DNA from 4 places in the Pseudomonas sp. AB39(2026) genome. Region 1 is predicted to be linked to each of the others. Evidence: riboswitches for the same ligand, from Rfam matches in the RefSeq annotation. Region 1 holds a riboswitch; each other region holds the start of a gene.
What was found. Region 1 has a riboswitch for cobalamin ahead of cobW (cobalamin biosynthesis protein CobW). Riboswitches for the same ligand answer to the same signal wherever they lie in the genome.
Positions count from the first base shown of each region.

Region 2: linked by a shared signal. The riboswitch ahead of ACSAMW_RS03405 (CbtB domain-containing protein) and the one ahead of cobW (cobalamin biosynthesis protein CobW) in region 1 are both predicted to bind cobalamin.
Region 3: linked by a shared signal. The riboswitch ahead of ACSAMW_RS01335 (ABC transporter substrate-binding protein) and the one ahead of cobW (cobalamin biosynthesis protein CobW) in region 1 are both predicted to bind cobalamin.
Region 4: linked by a shared signal. The riboswitch ahead of cobO (cob(I)yrinic acid a,c-diamide adenosyltransferase) and the one ahead of cobW (cobalamin biosynthesis protein CobW) in region 1 are both predicted to bind cobalamin.

Region 1 covers NZ_CP195212.1:424,810-429,014, reverse strand. The annotation lists gene cobN (cobaltochelatase subunit CobN) at 1-991, opposite strand, end outside; gene cobW (cobalamin biosynthesis protein CobW) at 996-2,060, opposite strand; cobalamin riboswitch at 2,152-2,365, opposite strand; gene ACSAMW_RS01825 (PACE efflux transporter) at 2,384-2,833, opposite strand; gene ACSAMW_RS01820 (LysR substrate-binding domain-containing protein) at 2,927-3,817, shown strand; gene mexE (multidrug efflux RND transporter periplasmic adaptor subunit MexE) at 4,031-4,205, shown strand, end outside.
Region 2 covers NZ_CP195212.1:770,696-774,900, reverse strand. The annotation lists gene cobM (precorrin-4 C(11)-methyltransferase) at 1-544, opposite strand, end outside; gene ACSAMW_RS03415 (cobalamin biosynthesis protein) at 579-980, opposite strand; gene ACSAMW_RS03410 (CbtA family protein) at 990-1,676, opposite strand; gene ACSAMW_RS03405 (CbtB domain-containing protein) at 1,687-1,875, opposite strand; cobalamin riboswitch at 1,957-2,158, opposite strand; gene ACSAMW_RS03400 (type 1 glutamine amidotransferase domain-containing protein) at 2,291-2,842, opposite strand; gene ACSAMW_RS03395 (MBL fold metallo-hydrolase) at 3,088-4,071, shown strand.
Region 3 covers NZ_CP195212.1:312,854-317,058, reverse strand. The annotation lists gene ACSAMW_RS01345 (DUF2254 domain-containing protein) at 1-37, opposite strand, end outside; gene ACSAMW_RS01340 (hybrid sensor histidine kinase/response regulator) at 133-2,154, opposite strand; cobalamin riboswitch at 2,270-2,458, shown strand; gene ACSAMW_RS01335 (ABC transporter substrate-binding protein) at 2,624-3,631, shown strand; gene ACSAMW_RS01330 (FecCD family ABC transporter permease) at 3,628-4,205, shown strand, end outside.
Region 4 covers NZ_CP195212.1:1,415,725-1,419,929, forward strand. The annotation lists gene bluB (5,6-dimethylbenzimidazole synthase) at 1-270, opposite strand, end outside; gene ACSAMW_RS06130 (cobyrinic acid a,c-diamide synthase CobB) at 267-1,577, opposite strand; gene cobO (cob(I)yrinic acid a,c-diamide adenosyltransferase) at 1,574-2,185, opposite strand; cobalamin riboswitch at 2,322-2,533, opposite strand; gene ACSAMW_RS06140 (PQQ-dependent sugar dehydrogenase) at 2,628-3,935, shown strand; gene ACSAMW_RS06145 (C40 family peptidase) at 3,961-4,205, opposite strand, start outside.

The DNA of each region.
Region 1 (4,205 bases):
TGATGATTCGGCCGTCCAGCTCCGGCAGCGCCACATGCATGGCCAGGTCCCGCGCGCCCAGGCCTTGGGCGCTGCTTTCCCACATCGGCTGGTTATCCTGGGCACAGATGGCCTGGATCACGGGGATGTCGCGCCGCAGTGGGCGTTGCTTGGGCGCGTCCGGGCTGGCCAGCGCGAACCCCGTAGTATTAATGACCAGGGCCGCCTCGACCTCGTCCATCCAGCCCTGTAACTGCGCCAGGCACTCCGGGTCCTTGAGGCTGGCGACCGCCACCGGCATCGGGTTCAGGCCGGCATCGGCCAGTACCGTGCAAAAAGTATCGATGAATCCAGTATTGGCCGCCTGCAGATGGGAGCGGTAGAACACCAAGGGCACTACAGGCGCCCCAGCGGCCCACCTGGCCTTCCACTGCTCAAGCGTAGCCGTGGCCGAACCTGGCTGGTAAAGGCTGACACGGGGCAGGGCCGCTGGTGGCTGCCAGGGCATGGGCCGCTCAAGCACACTCGGAAACAGCTCGGCGGCCAGGTAACCATACAGCGAATGGGCATTGCCCATTGCCCCCTGGCGCAGGTACTGCCAGATGTTATTGGTTACCTCGCCAGGCACCGTACTCAGCGCACTCAGCTCAGGGTCTGGCCGGTCATCACCTGGCACCATCACCAGTTGCACGCCCTGCTCGGCCAGCTGCAACAACTGCTCCACACCGTAGCGCCAATAACTGGCGCCACCGTGCAACGACAGCACGATGAGCTTGGCATGGCGCAGCACCTGGTCCACGTACAGGTCTACAGAAGCGTGGTTCTGTACCTGCATGGGATTGGCCAGGCGCAAGCTGGGATAGTCTGCCGGCAGGTGCCTGGCGGCTTCGGCCAGCAGCGCCAAGTGGGAATCACCGCTGCACAGGATCACTAGGTCCGCTGGGCTCTGGCCCAGGTCGGCAATGCTGTCATCGGGGACGAAGCCACCGGGCTGGGTGCGCAGCAGGTGCATTGGGTCAGCCTTGCAATGCGGTGTTCAATTCAGCGCGCAACAGCTCGCCATCCAGGTTCTGGCCAATGAGCACCAGGCGGCTTATGCGCGCTTCGCCTGCTGCCCAGGGGCGGTCGAAATGGCGGTCAAAGCGGCTACCAACACCCTGCACCAGCAAGCGCATGGGTTTGGCCGGAATAGCGGCGAAGCCTTTTACGCGCAGAATGTCGTGGCGCTTTACGACTTCACTCAGGGCCGCCATCAGCACCGCTTCTGGCGCTTCAGGTAGCTCGACCCAGATGGAGTCGAAAGCGTCGTGGTCATGGTCGGCTTCCTCGCCGTCATGGTGCGTGTCGTGGTGGGTGAGCCGGCTGTCGATATGGGCTTCGGACTCGGCTCCCAGGCCCAGCAGCACGGCAATCGGCAGCTGGCCCGCGCTAGCCTCTACCACTTTTACAGCCGCAGGCAGTTCTTCGCTCACCTCGGCACGTACGCGTTCCAGGCCGGCGGCGTCGATCAGGTCCACTTTGTTCAGGATAACCAGGTCAGCGCTTGCCAGCTGGTCCTCGAACAACTCATGCAGCGGGGATTCGTGGTCCAGGTTGGGGTCTTGCTTGCGCTGGGCATCGACCGCATCCGGGAACGCTGCAAAGGTGCCGGCCAGCACCGCTGGCGCATCCACCACAGTGATCACCGCGTCTACCGTGCAGGCATTGCGGATTTCCGGCCATTGGAACGCTTGCACCAACGGCTTTGGCAAAGCAAGGCCGCTGGTTTCGATCAGGATGTGGTCCAGGGTGCCCCGGCGCTGTACGAGCTCGCGCATCACGGGGAAGAACTCTTCCTGTACCGTGCAGCACAGGCAGCCATTGGCCAGCTCAAACACGCGCCCTACGGCTTCTTCTTCAGTACAGCCGATGCTGCATTGCTTGAGCAGGTCACCATCGATGCCCAGCTCGCCGAATTCGTTGACGATCACGGCAATGCGACGGCCTTCGGCGTTGTCGAGTATATGGCGGAGCAAGGTGGTTTTGCCCGAGCCCAGAAAGCCGGTGACGATGGTAACGGGAAGTTTGCTGAGCGTTTTCATGGGTGCCCCTGACATGACGGCGGACAGGCGCGAAAGCACTGCAGGCAAGGCCTGCGAGCAGGTTCGCACCGGATCACCCCGCCCGGTTGAATGGAAAAATCGGCACGAGGCAGGTCTCCTGGCTCACGGCGCCACAGGCCAAAGGGACTGTAGCGGCCTGGCGCCTTCCCGCGCAGTGCGCAGTGGCATCGGCCAAGCTTTTCCGTTCACAGTTGCGGGGGCAGCCGCGGCTTGTTACCGCGTTCCCATCTTAGCCTTGCCGGAGAACTCATTCCCGGCAAAGCACCTCGAAGGGGCAAGCCTACGCAGTGCCAGGTGCAAGGTCAATCAAGGGTGGCGTGCGCCGTATGCCCGGCGGCTGGCTGCACTGGCAGCCCGAAGGCCTTGTCGAACATCCATTGGAAGCCATAGGCGTACACGAAGAAGAACGCGAACAACCCCAGGTCAGCGAGAAATGCGACGGCCAGCGTAACGCCCAACCCATACGCCATGATGGGCGTGAGCATCACCACAAGGCCGCCTTCGAACCCCACGGCATGCAGCAGCCGCCTTAAGGGCGTACGCTCGCGCCAGCCCCGGCGTCGCTCGAACGCCTCGAACAGGTGGTTGAACACCATGTTCCAGCCTAAGGCTACGGCACTGAGTACCACCGATAGCACCGTAGAGTGCCCCATGCCCTGCCCGAACACAGCGGCCAGCGCAGGGGCCACGAACACCAGCGCGCCGGCTTCGTACAGCACGGCTTGAAGGACCTTGCGGGGTACGCCTTGCATGACAAAAGCTCCTTGAACAGGGCATTGAGTTTCATGGCTTGAGGCCGTGCGTGCAAGCCAGTAGATTTAAGCCACCCTTAACGAGGCTAACGAGTGTTTGCCCAGCTTCCCCTCACTGCCCTGCGCGCCTTCGAATCCGCCGCCCGCTTGGGCAGCTTTGCTGCTGCAGCCGATGAGCTGAGCGTCACACCGGCGGCTATTTCCCATCAAATCAAGTCCCTGGAGCAATGGCTGGGCACGCTGCTGTTCGAACGGACCGGCCAAGGGGTACGGCTAAGCGAAACCGGCCGGTGCCTGCAGGCCGGGCTGCACCAGGCGTTCGCCGGAATACACGCTGCTGTGCAGCCTCTCTTGCCAGACGAAGCCTCCAATACGCTGGTCATTACCACGACCCCAGCGTTCGCCAGCTTGTGGCTGATTCCGCGACTGGGCGACTTCTACGCCCGCTGCCCGCACGTGAATGTGAGGGTCGAAACGTCCGACGCACTGACCGACTTAGCGCGAGACGCGTCGGTGCACCTGGCGATACGCGCCACCTTTCGCCCAGAGCCGGACCTGCACCAGGTCACGCTATTGGAAGAACATTTTGCCGTGTATACCCCCCACGGCTGGTCCCCCTCCGTGGCCCAAGCGCCAGTGCTGATTGACATGCCTTGGGCCAGTAGCGTGCCGGGTACCCCGGACTGGCCTCAATGGTGCGCCCTCGCCCAACACCCGCATTGGCTGTCTCGCCCTGGGCGCCGCTCCTATGCCGATGAGCAGCATGGGCTGCTGGCCGCCATTTCCGGCCATGGGCTGGTGCTGGCCAGTGACGTGCTGGTAGCGGACAGTGTGAATAAAGGGTTGCTACAACCTTACCTGCCACACCTGCGCCTGCCTGCGGCGACCTATCGGCTAAGTTGCCTGCCTGGCCGGGAGCGATTGCCAGCAGTGAGGATGTTTATGGAATGGGCGCTGGATGTTGCGAAGGGGTTCCCGGCGTAATCACAGCAGACCATGGGAGCTTTATGCCAAGGCGTTGCCTGGTCCCATAACAGGGTTCAGCGTTGTACCTATTGTTCTTAACCCGGAAAGACACCCTTTCACAATCTGAATCATTGTGACTGATAGTTATCTTCGAACCATTCGATTCGTCGATAGTCCCGCGCCCGGCCATGATCCGCTCCATTCCTGATAAACAAACTGGGCGGGCCTCCTTTGGAACAGTCATTCAAACCTTTGCACTACCCTCTTGCGGTACTGGCGCTTGCGGTGCTTGCCGCCTGCAGCAAGGCGCCAGAGACCGCACAGGCGCCTCAGGCTCCCAAGGTGAGCGTGGCTGAAGTGCTGGACCAGCCCGTGAACGAGTGGGACGAGTTCACAGGCCGCCTGG
Region 2 (4,205 bases), 350 kb from region 1:
CGACTCCATAACTGGGCATCAGGGTGTTCACAATAGCCGGCAAGTGGCTGACCCCCAAATGAATGGCCATGGTCGCTTGGTGACGCGCCAGATCCGCCAAGGCCTCGCCTGCGGGCATCGGGGAGCGCGTACCATAGCGCGTGAGGATGACAGTCTGGGACACCCCTGGCAGAGTGAGCTCTGCCTCCAACAACGCGGCACATGCGGCGACAGCTGTCACACCCGGGACAATTTCAAACGGTATGCCCAAGGCCCTCAGGTGCCGGATCTGCTCACCCACGGCGCCGTAGAGGCCAGGGTCACCAGAATGCACGCGTGCGACATCCTGCCCACGGGAGTGGGCCTGGGCGATTTCCTGGACGATGGCCTCCAGGTCCAGCGCCGCACTGTTGATTACACGCTCTGCACGATGGCCCTCCAGTAATACTTCGGGCACTAGAGAGCCTGCATAAATGATCACAGGGCACTGACGCAGCAGACGCAAGCCTTTAACAGTGATCAGGTCGGGATCGCCGGGGCCGGCGCCGATAAAATAGACGGTCATTGCAGGTTGGCTGCCTATGAAGGTTGAGTAAATTTCATGTTGCGATGGCCAGGGCGACCGTTGCATGGCTGGCACAGAGCCTGGCCAGGTACAACTTGGGTGTTCGCTGGCTGAGCGCCTCGCAATGGGCCAATGCGGCACTTTCCGCCAGGCCAAGGCAACCGGTATGTTGCAGGCTCACCCATGAGCGGTGGCTCAGCAGCGGCTCGTAGGGCGCCAGGGCACTGGCCGAGTAGCCTGATAACGGCAAGCCCTGACTCACTGCAAGGGCTACCAGCCCAGGTTCGCCGCATTTTCTGTCCAGCGAGGCAATGCCCTGCACGTCACATAGCGTAGCGCCCACTTGGGCAAGGGCCTGTTCCAGTAGCGCTTGCAACACCTCTACAGGGCAGCCCCTGCGGCAGCCAAGCCCTGCGACCAGCCAGGGATGCCCCATAACCAGTGATCAGGCCCGCGCCGAACGGCGGAACAGCCAGGCCGTTGCACTCCCGAGCGCCAACCAGAACGCCACGTTGGTCAACTGCGCTGCCCAGCGGAATTGGGCTTCCAGCGCCTCGGGCGCGAGGCTTTCATGGATGGCCGGTTGAGGGGCGCCGACCAGGTGAGGGATCACGAGCAGCACAGCCCCAGCCAGCTTCAAGGGCCATCCCCGGGCAAACACCATCAGCGCCAGCGCCACGGCAGTGGAAGCCGCTGTACCGACCCACCAGACCTGGCGTGAAGCGAGGTCGGCTGCAGCGGTGCCTGGCAGTTCCGGCGGAAGGCCCAACGTGGGCGCCAAGGTAAACACAGCATAGCCGGCAAGGCCCCAGAGCAGCCCTTCAGCCGTGCGGCCCGGCGCACGCAGCGTATACAGCCCGGCCAGCATCAGCCCGAAGCCCACGGCAACCACCAGGTTGCCGCCGGTGGTGGACAGCACGCGCTGCCAGCCGTCTTCAGGCTCCCAGGCGGCTTCTTCATGGACGTGCTCGGCGGTGTTGGCACCTCCATGCTCATGGCCGGCAGGGGCTGCGTGCTCATAGGTTTCGGCCGTATGAATCAGCGGCGTAAGCCACAGGCTTTGCATCACCGTCAGCAACAGCGCCGCGAACAACCCCGCAAAGCCGGCGGTGCGCAGAATACGTGTAATCATGGCAAGCACCTTAGTGGCAAGGGAATGCAGCGCTATGGCGCGTATCATGTGCAGCATTGTGCACGGCAGGCAGGTGGGAGAACCCGGCAAAATAGACCAAGCCAGCGCCTAACACGGTGGCCAGGCACGCCGCAGCAATACGCTGGGTGAGGGTAGCAGCAGGTTGAGCAACGAGATGGCTTGTAGCGTGGGCGGACATGGCGCTTCCCTCAGGTAAAGGACAGGCAGGCGCCGAAACCCTGCCAAAGGCGGGGCCGGACAGCCCGCCCACCGCAGGTGTGTCAATGATGTCCGTCGGGCCGGTCTCCGGGCTTGCGAGGGGCAACACCGTAGTGTTGACGGTCCGCTTCCCCTTCCCATGCCTGGCACAGTGGATATGAAGCGCGCTCGCTTACCGTTGCGGGGGCAGCACCGGACTGGCCTGGCGGCGCACCGGTTTCCCGTTTCACCCTGTGAAGGGCACCCGAACGAAAGGTGTAAGCAAAGCATGCCCTCGAGGGAGCGTCAAACAGGAAAAACAAAGTTCTTCACGGGGTCTGGACAATAACGTCCTCAGTGATCCGTGAAGAACCTAAAAAAGCCCGCTTGCGCGGGCAAATGAATACGGGGCTTTATTACGCGGCTTGCAGCGCCTCGATAATGGCCTGATTAAATGCAGGCAGGTCATCTGGGGTGCGGGACGTGATTAGCGTCCAGCCGTTGGCACCACATTTGAATACCTCAGTGTCTTCCCACCCTGCCGCCTTGGCATTGAGCAGGTCAGTTTTCACGCTAGGGTAAGACGTTAGAGTCTTGCCTTCGATCACGCCTGAATCGATCAGCAGCCAAGGGCCGTGGCAGATTGCGGCAACGGTTTTGCCTGCGTCAGCGAACGCCTTTACCAAAGCCTGAGCATCTTTGTCCTGGCGCAGGGTGTCAGCGTTGACGGTACCGCCAGGAATCACCAAGGCGTCAAAATCATCAGCCTTGAGGTCTGCCAGTTTTGCCGTGGATTCCACGGTCCGGTCTTTCTCAGTGTCCTGTACGAAGGTCTGCGTGGTGCCGCCCTTGACCGACGCGTGGGTCACGGTTAGGCCAGCGCCCTTGAGAGCTTCCAGGGGTTTGACCAGCTCGTCGCGCTCGATGCCGGTGTTGGAAGTGATGATCAGTACGCGTTTGCTGCTCATATGAGCTCCTGTAGAAAGGTGGGAAGGTGGCCCTTTGCTGGGCGCCATGGTTTTGGGAAAGCGCCAAGGCAAGCAAAGTTCAGGAAAATTGCGCCCTGTGCAGGCCAGGCACTGGCTGGATGCTTGCCGTGGGCCATGGGGTCTAAGCACGTCAGCCGCCCCTGTTTGAACACCAACGCTCACGGAGCGGGCGGCGCGGGCATCGAATGTGGTTTCATGGCCCAACGCTTTTGAAAGGACCTCTGATGGAACTGATGTTTCTTGGCACCTCCTCTGGCACCCCCACCCGGGCGCGCAACGTCAGTGGCCTGGCGATACTGGCAAGCCAAGGCAAGGCCTGGTACTTGGTTGACTGTGGCGAAGGTACACAGCACCGGCTGCTGCGTACGCCCTTGTCCCTGCGCCAGTTGAGCGGGATCTTCATCACCCACGTGCATGGGGACCACTGTTATGGATTGCCTGGGCTGCTGGCCAGCGCCGGCCTGCAGGGGCGTACCCAGCCTCTGGACATCATTGGCCCGGCCGGTATCAAGGCCTGGTTGCTCAGTACGTTTGATCTCACCGAAACACACGTGCCGTTTCCCTTGCGCTTTCACGCCACACCAAGCCTGGTAACGGGCCCGCCATGGGTCAATGCAGGCTTGAGCGTGAGCGCCACGCCCTTGGCTCACCGTGTGCCTTCGTATGCTTACCGCTTTACTGAAGCCGCCGCTCGCCCCCAGTTGGACCTTGCGCGGCTGGCGGCTGATGGGGTAGCGCGAGGCCCAGCGTGGGGGGCATTGATGCGAGGCGAAGCGGTGCACCACCAGGGCCGAGTACTGACACCCACAGCCTACCTGCGCTTTGAGCAGCCGCCTCAGTGCATCGTAGTGGCGGGGGACAATGCAGAGCCCGCGCTACTTAGGCATGCCTGCGAAGGGGCCCAGGTGCTGGTGCACGAGGCAACCTATACCCAAGCGGTAGCGCGTGGGAAGGAACACCATGGTCATAGCAGTGCAGCGGCGGTTGCCCGCTTTGCCGCCTCAGCTGGGTTGCCTAACCTGGTATTAACCCATTTCAGCCCGCGCTACCAGGTGACTGGCCGGCCTGGCCTGACCCTTGAAGCGCTGAGGGCGGAGGCTGCGGCTCACTATAACGGGACCTTGCTGCTGGCCGCAGACTATGACCGTTACCGGTTGGATAAGGCAGGGGAGTTGCAACGCATAGCGTGTGAAGCTTCGAGCGTTTGATCGACGTGAGCCCTGCCCAGTCTGAGGTACCGGTGCCAGGATAGAGAGAGGGTAGCGCAGACGCATTAAACGCCCAGCCCTCGCCAAAGCTCGCCATCCACCAACATGCACAGCCCTACACACAAGGCCAGGGA
Region 3 (4,205 bases), 110 kb from region 1:
TCAGTTGACGCGCGGCCCAGCGCCATCGAGCAATCATGGAACGTACCTTGGCAGAAGGAGGCAGACACAGCAGGCAGGCGTTGCGCCTTGGGCCGCTACCTGGCCATTGGGTACGCGCCGTGCAGGAAAGTTTCAGGCCTTGGTGATCACCCGTTTGAGCACCTGGCCCAGCTCTTCAGTGGAGTAAGGCTTGTGCAGCAGCTCGATGCCCTGAGCACCGCCCAGGGCCAGCGCATGGCTGTACCCGGTGGCCAGCACCACGGGAAGCTGTGGCAAGTTCGACACCAGCCATTTGGCCAGCTCGATGCCGCCCATGCCCGGCATCACCACATCAGAGAACACCACATCGAAGCCGGCACCGTGCTGGCCCAGCAGGGCCACTGCGTCTTCGGCATTCACGGCCCACGTAGGGGAGTAGCCCAGGTCTTCTAGCATCTGGGTGGCAAAGCGGCCCACCTCGATATTGTCCTCCACCACGAGCACGCGCTGCCCCGTGCCCAGAGCCGCTTGCGTTACGGTTGGCACAGGGGTATACGGCGCCACCTGCACCTGGACTTCCGGCAGGTACAGGCTAAAACGTGCGCCCTGGCCCACAACACTGGTCACCGTGACATCACCGCCCGACTGTTTGGCAAACCCGAATACTTGGGAGAGCCCCAGCCCAGTCCCTTTGCCTACCTGCTTGGTGGTGAAAAACGGCTCGAAAATACGGGCCACCGTATCGTCCGAAATCCCCTCGCCCGTGTCAGTCAGGGCAATTTCGGCAAAGGGGCCGGCGGCCGGGGCATGGCCGCGAATCGCTGGCAGCGGAACGCCGTGGCGCAACTCCACAATAAGCGTGCCCGCACCGTCCATGGCATCTCGTGCATTGACCGCCAGGTTGATTAGGGCCGTTTCAAACTGATTGGTATCGGCTTCGATGAAACAGGCCGTGACGGGCAGCTCGGTGATAACGGTAATACGGGCGCCCATCAGGGTGTTGAGCATGTCCGCCAGGGCATGCAACTTGGCGCCCACCTCGAACACTTCAGGCTTGAGCGCCTGCCGCCTGGCGAAGGCCAGAAGCTGGGCCGTGAGCTTGCTGGCACGCTCCACAGTATCGGAGACAGCCGTAAGGTAGCGCTGCCGCCGCTCTTCGCTCAGCGCGGGACGTTTGAGAAAGTCCACTGACGACCGAATAATGGTCAGCAGGTTGTTGAAGTCATGGGCTACACCACCGGTCAACTGACCTACGGCTTCCATTTTCTGTGATTGCCGCATGGCCTCTTCGGCAGCGGCCAGGGCTTCGATGCGTTGCTTGTCCTGGGTGATGTCGCGGCCTACAGCGTTGATCACGCCATCACCTGCGCGGCTGGACCAACTGATCCAGCGGTAACTGCCATCCTTGTGCCGGTAGCGGTTGTCCAGCCGTGAGTATTCCATGCCATTACCCAGGTCACGAGCTTCCTGGGCCGTGCTCACCTGATCGTGGTCATGTATGAAGGCGAACAGGGTGTTGCCCAGCAACTCGGCCTCTGTCCAGCCCAACAGTTGGGTCCAGGCCGGGTTGACCGCCGTGATCACGCCTTCTACGGTGCAGCGCAGCATCAGGTCCTGGGACAGCTGCCACAAAGCGTTGCGGTCTTCGGTGCGTTCGGCCACCACCCCTTCAAGGTGAGCGTTCAGCTCCTTAAGGCGCCGCTCGGCCAGAATACCCCGTGTGGTTTCGGTCACTACCAGAAAGATGCCGGCCACCTTGCCGTTGTCATCCCACAGGGGGCTGTGGCAATGGGTGAAGAACGCTTCTTCGGCCACGCCATCGCGGTCGGGCGTGTAGCGAGCGTCCTCCACGTAAAACGCTTGCCCCCCTAGAACCTGATCGAAAATAGGCGTGAGCTGGTCCCACATCTCGGCCCACCATTCCCGGGCGGGCTGCCCAAGGTGGCCAGGGTGCTTATGGCCCAGGCTGGGCGCGTAGGCATCGTTGTAGAAGGTAATAAGCGCCGGCCCCCAATGCACCATCATGGGAAACTGCGAGCTGAGCACGATCTGCACGGCCGTTTTCAGGGACAGCGGCCATTGAGCCACCGGGCCAAGGGCACTGTGGGCCCAGTCCAAGGCGCGCAGCCGTTCGCCACATTCCCCGCCGCCCTCAAGGCAGAAGTGCTGATGCATAGCCGTTACTACCCTCTCGCTCAATGCGTGCCGATGTCGGCTGGGCCATGATACCGGTTTGGCCCCAGGCTTTGTATGACCATTGCCCTGGCCGGGTTGCCAATACACCGCAATGGTTTACTATTCCGGCGCCGGTTTCCGAAAGGAACTAACAGGGAATCCGAAGGGCTCAGGCCCAAAACGGAACTGCCCCCGCAACTGTAGGCGCCGAGCCTGCTCCATACATGCCACTGGGCTTTGCCTGGGAAGGCTGGGGCGGCGGGGAAACGCCAGTCAGGAGACCTGCCGGCCTTAAGCTGTGCACGACAGCTGGCTACGCTTGCCGACCTTTCGTCCACAGCCTAATCAATCACTTACCGGCGGGGTGTCCGGAAAAGGCACCCCCGTGCGCCCGCCCCTGGCCAGGCAGCGCTTGCGGGCAGGTCTTTTTTGCACTGCGCCCCCTCTGCCCTTTCAGGAGCGTTTGCCTGTGAAACTGCCTGCCTATCCTGCCCTTGCCTTGTTGGCAAGCATTGCCACATCCGCTCTGGCAGCCCCTACCCAGTACCCACTCACCGTGCAGAACTGCGGCAAGGCTCTAACGTTCGACCAGGCACCGGTGCGTGCGGTCACCATCGGCCAGGCCGGAACGGAGCTGTTCTACGCATTGGGCTTGGGTGATCGCCTGGTGGGCACGTCCCTGTGGTTCGATGCGGTTAAGCCTGAATATGCCGCCCTAAATGCCAAGGTGGAACGCCTGGCCAACAACGAGCCCAGCTTCGAAGCCGTCATTGGCAAGCGCCCCCAGCTGGTAGCGGTTCAGTTCGAATGGATGGTCGGCCCCCAAGGCGCGGTAGGTACGCGAGAGCAGTTCCACGACCTCAACATCCCTACCTACCTGATGCCCTCCGACTGTGTCGGCAAGGACAACCTCAAAGGCGCAGACGGTACGCGCTTGCAAGCTTTTGATATCAACACGCTCTACACCAGCGTGCTTGAGCTGGCAAAAATCTTCGACGTGGACCACCGTGGCCAAGCCTTGGTGGCGGATTACAAGGCACGGCTTGCGCGCGCGGCGGCACGTGCCCAGGCCAGCGCCGTCAAAGCACCTACGGCGGTGGTGTGGTTCTCCAGCGCAGCCCTGGCCACAGACCCCTTCGTGGCTGGCCAGCAAGGCGTGGCCGATTACCTGCTCAACGCCGTGGGGATACGCAACGTGGTCACGTCCACTGAAGAATGGCCGACCGTGGGCTGGGAAACTTTGGCCAAGGCCAACCCCGACTTTATCGTGATCGCACGTATGGAGCGTCGCCGCTTCCCGGCCGACGACTACCAGAAGAAGCTGGCGTTTCTCAAAAGCGACCCAGTCACACGCAACATGGACGCCGTCAAGCATGATCGCATCCTGATCGTTGACGCCGATGCGTTACAGGCCAGTACCCGCCTGTTCGACGGTATCGAACAGCTGGCCGAAGCCCGGGAGCACTACCGCCCATGAGGCCAGGTTGGGGGTGGAGCCTCCTGCTGCTGTCTGGGGCGCTACTGGCTGCCACGGCCATGGGCGAAACAGCCCTGCCGTTTGGCCAGGTGCTGAAGGTATTGGCCAACCAGTTGGCCGGGGCTCATTACCCGCTGGACCCCATCGACGTGGGTATTGTGTGGAATTACCGCCTGCCACGCGCCTTGGTAGCGGCTGCCTGTGGCGCAGGCCTGGCCATCTGCGGGGTGATACTGCAAGCGTTATTACGCAACCCCCTGGCCGAGCCCTACCTACTGGGCATTTCGGCCGGCGCGTCTACCGGCGCGGTGCTGGTATCGGTACTGGGTATCGGCGGTGGCTTGATCTCACTATCAGTAGGGTCATTTCTCGGGGCACTGCTGGCCTTTACCCTGGTTATCGTGCTGGCCCGCGCGTCGCGCGCCAGTGGCAGCGCAGGGCTGATCATCCTGGCAGGCATTGCCAGCTCCCAACTGTTCAACGCCCTCACGGCGTTTGTGATCGCCCGCTCAGCCAACGCCGAACAGGCCCGGGGCATTCTGTTCTGGCTGATGGGCAATTTGAGCGGGGTACG
Region 4 (4,205 bases), 990 kb from region 1:
GTCGGCCCGCTCATTCAAGGCCTGGGCCGTGCGCAGGCGCTCTTCTTCCACCAGTTGGTGAATCGCACTGCGAAGGGCCAGGCTGCGGATACGGATAAAGCGCCAGGGCTGCATCAGCCCTACGCTTGGCGCCTGGTGAGCCGCCAGCAGCAGGCGTTGCAATACGTCAGGCGCTACCTCCCCGCCTATGAAATGGCGCATGTCCCGCCGTTCGGCAATGGCGCGGTACACGGCTGCTTTCTCCGCGTCGCTGTAGGCGTGCTCGCTCATGCTGCCACCTCAGCGGGGCGAAGCAACGCCGCGCTGGCGGCAAGGTTGGACGGAAAGTAGAAATGCACATAGGAGGCCGTTAGCCGGCCCACGCGGTAGATCGCCTCGGCACCTCGCCCGCCGTTAGGGCTGCGGCCACGGGTAGTAGGTGCCCAAGGCGATGTGGTCAGGGAATGGTGGTAGGTGTGCCCTCTCAGGCACCCCTCATCCAGCTGCACGTCCTGCAAGGCCAGTGCAGCCAGGCGTTTTTGTAGCACCGCCTCGCCAGGCATCAGCCCAAGAAGGCTGGCGCGTTCGCCTTCCACACTGGTCAGCCCGTCCAGCAGGTACAGCATGCCACCGCATTCGGCCAACAGCGGTTTATCTGCACGATGGTGCCCGCGAATCGCCTCCAGCATCGGGGTATTGGCGGCCAGCTGATGGTGATGCAACTCCGGGTAGCCGCCCGGCAGGTAAAGGCTGTCGCACGGCGGCAGCCCCTCATCAACCAAGGGCGAGAAGAAGACCAGCTCGGCACCCATGGCCCGAAGTGCGTCCAGGTTGGCGTTATAAAGGAAAGCGAAGGCTTGGTCGCGGGCAATGGCAACGCGTACGCCCTGCAACAGCCGCGCCGGGGCCTCAGGCTCAGGGGGGCTGAAACACACAGGGGGTGGCAACGCATCATCGCAGGTGGCCGCCAGCGCCTGAGCTGCGGCATCGAGCCGGCGATCCAGGTCTTCCAGTTCGCTGGCCTGCACCAGGCCCAGGTGCCGGCTGGGCAAGTTGATCGCCTGCTCACGCGGCAAGCCACCGAACCAGCGCAGGCCTTCGGTGAGGCTGTCGCGTAACAGCTGGCTGTGACGTTCGCTGCCCACTCGGTTGGCCAGCACGCCCACGAAGGACAACGCCGGCCGGTAGCGGGCCAAACCCAAGGCCAGCGCACCGAAGGTCTGAGCCATAGCCGTACCGTCGATCACGCCCAGCACGGGCACGCCCAGTTCGATGGCCAGGTCTGCACTGGAGGGAAGGCCGTCGAACAGCCCCATCACCCCTTCGATCAGGATCAGATCTGCCGTTTCTGCCGCCTCCCACAGCAGGCGGCGACTTTGCGCTGCGCCTACCATCCACAGGTCCAGCTGGTACACCGGCGCGTCGCTGGCACGCTCGAGAATCATGGGGTCGAGAAAATCTGGCCCACACTTGAACACGCGTACCTTGCGGCCGCGGTTGCGATGCAGGCGCGCCAGTGCGGCCGTGACCGTGGTTTTACCCTGGCCAGAGGCAGGCGCGGCGATGAGTACTGCAGGACAGTGCCGGGCTGTACTCACCACTCGATACCCTTTTGTGCCTTGATACCTGCCTTAAAGGCGTGTTTGACCACGCCGATTTCGCTGACCGTGTCAGCCGCCTCCAGCAATTCCGGGCGGGCCGTACGGCCTGTAACGATGGCATGTTGCAAGGGTGGGCGCGCCTGAAGGTCCGCTAACACGGCGTTCACATCCAGGTAGCCATGCTTGAGGGCGATATTGAGCTCATCAAGCAGCACGAAATCCACGGCAGGGTCGGCCAGCAAGCCTTTAGCAACTGCCCAGGCGGCCTCAGCGGCGGCAATGTCACGTTGGCGATCCTGGGTCTCCCAGGTAAAGCCTTCCCCCATCACATGAAAGCTGACCTCCTCTGGAAAGCGGCGGAAGAACGCCTCCTCGCCCGTGGAGTTGCGCCCCTTGATGAACTGCACCACCCCGCAGCGCATGCCATGGCCCATGGCGCGGGCCAACATGCCAAAACCGGAGCTGCTTTTACCTTTGCCATTTCCGGTCAGCACCAACAGCAGGCCGCGCTCGTCAGGGGAGGCGGCAATACGGGCGTCCATTACAGCCTTCTTGCGCACCATACGGGCCTGGTGGCGTTCGTCACGCTCGGGAGTGTCGTTCATGTGCTGCCAGGTCCTTCACTGCGGTCACTGGCGGGTGCGCACCGACGCTATGCCTCAGCCCTACGGGGAAGCATGGCGTGGATGCCGCGCTCACCCGCACGGCGATCTGTACTGTAATAAGGCGGGTTGCATCGCTCGCCCGATAAGGTTTCAGGCCGGTCTCCGGGCTTGTGAGGGGGCCGTTATACCCCACCGGCGCGCCTTCCCGGTTATCCCAGTGGCCTGTGCGGCGGTGTTCACTCACTTACCGTTGCGGGGGCAGCGCCGGCCTTGCCCTAGGCTCACCGGCTTCCCTGTTTCACCCTGGCGCGCGAAGGTGGCCGGGGCACCTGAAACAATCGCGCAGGGTAAGGGGTTGGCCCAACAGCGTCAATTAAACATGTTGAACCTCCACCGCCTCGCTGCCTCTACGGTACACAACCCGGCTGCCAGGAAGCACACCATGCACATGTCCCGCCTTGCCTTAACCGTTGTACTTGCCGCCAGCGTGGCGGCGTGCGGCGAAAGCTCGAAACTGCAAGTGGCCGATGGTACAGGCCCTTCACCTAAACTCCCCGAACCCAACAAGACCCTGATCCCCACTGTCAATATTGCCCCGGCCGTGGGTTGGCCCCAGGGCGCCAAGCCCAAGGCTGCGCCCGGCACCCAGGTGAAGGCCTTCGCTGAGGGGCTCAACCACCCCCGCTGGCTGTACGTATTGCCCAATGGCGATGTGTTGGTAGCAGAAACCAACGCGCCACCCAAACCCGACGACACCAAAGGGATTCGAGGGTGGGTGATGGAGAAAGTCATGGGGCGTGCCGGGGCGGCCGTGCCCAGCCCGAACCGCATCGTGCTATTGCGCGACAAGGATGGCGACGGCGCAGCGGAAACCCATGAAGTGTTCCTGCAAAACCTCAATTCGCCTTTCGGCATGGCGTTGGTGGGCCAGAACCTGTACGTAGCAGACACGGACAAGATTCTGCGCTTCAACTACACCCCAGGCGCCACTCACCTGGACAGCGACGCCCAGACCGTCACCGACCTGCCCGCCGGCACGATCAACCATCACTGGACCAAGAACATCATTGCCAGCCGCGATGGCAAGAAGCTGTACGCGACCGTGGGTTCCAACAGCAACGTGGCCGAGAATGGCCTGGACAATGAGCAAGGCCGCGCCGCCATTTGGGAAGTGGACCTTGCCACTGGGCAAAAGCGCCTGTTTGCCAGCGGCTTGCGCAACCCCAATGGCCTCGCCTGGGAGCCCACGTCTGGCAAGCTTTGGACAGCCGTAAATGAACGGGACGAGATCGGCAGCGACCTGGTGCCGGACTACATCACCTCTGTAAAGGACGGCGCGTTCTACGGCTGGCCGTTCAGTTACTACGGCCAGCACGTGGATGTGCGTGTCGAACCTGGAAACCCGGACATGGTGCAAAAAGCGATTGCGCCTGATTTTGCGGTAGGGCCCCATACCGCCTCCCTGGGTTTAGCCTTCGCCCAGCCCGGCCAACTGCCGGCACCTTTTGATAAGGGCGCGTTCATTGGCCAGCATGGCTCTTGGAACCGCAAGCCACATAGCGGCTACAAGGTGTTGTTCGTCCCCTTTGCCGACGGCATGCCAAGCGGCCAGCCCGTGGACCTGCTAACGGGCTTTCTCAATGACAAGGAAGAAGCCATGGGCCGCCCGGTCGGTGTAGTCGGCGACAACAAAGGCGGATTGCTGGTCGCCGACGACGTAGGCAACAAGGTATGGCGTGTGACCCGGTAATAGCGGCCAGGCCCAGCCAGGGCCGTTATGGCAGTGCTGTTTGTGCCAAGCGCTCTGGCTGGATCACCCGCTTGGCAGCCAGGTAGGCTTTCTGCCAATACGGTTTGTTCAGGTATTCCAGGCGTACCGTACCACCGGTGCGCGGTGCGTGAACGAACCGCCCTTCCCCCACGTAGATACCGGCATGGCTCACCTGCCCATTGCGTTGCGTCGAGAAAAATACCAGGTCGCCGGAACGCAGGGCGTTGCGGTCGATGGTGGGCGAATGCA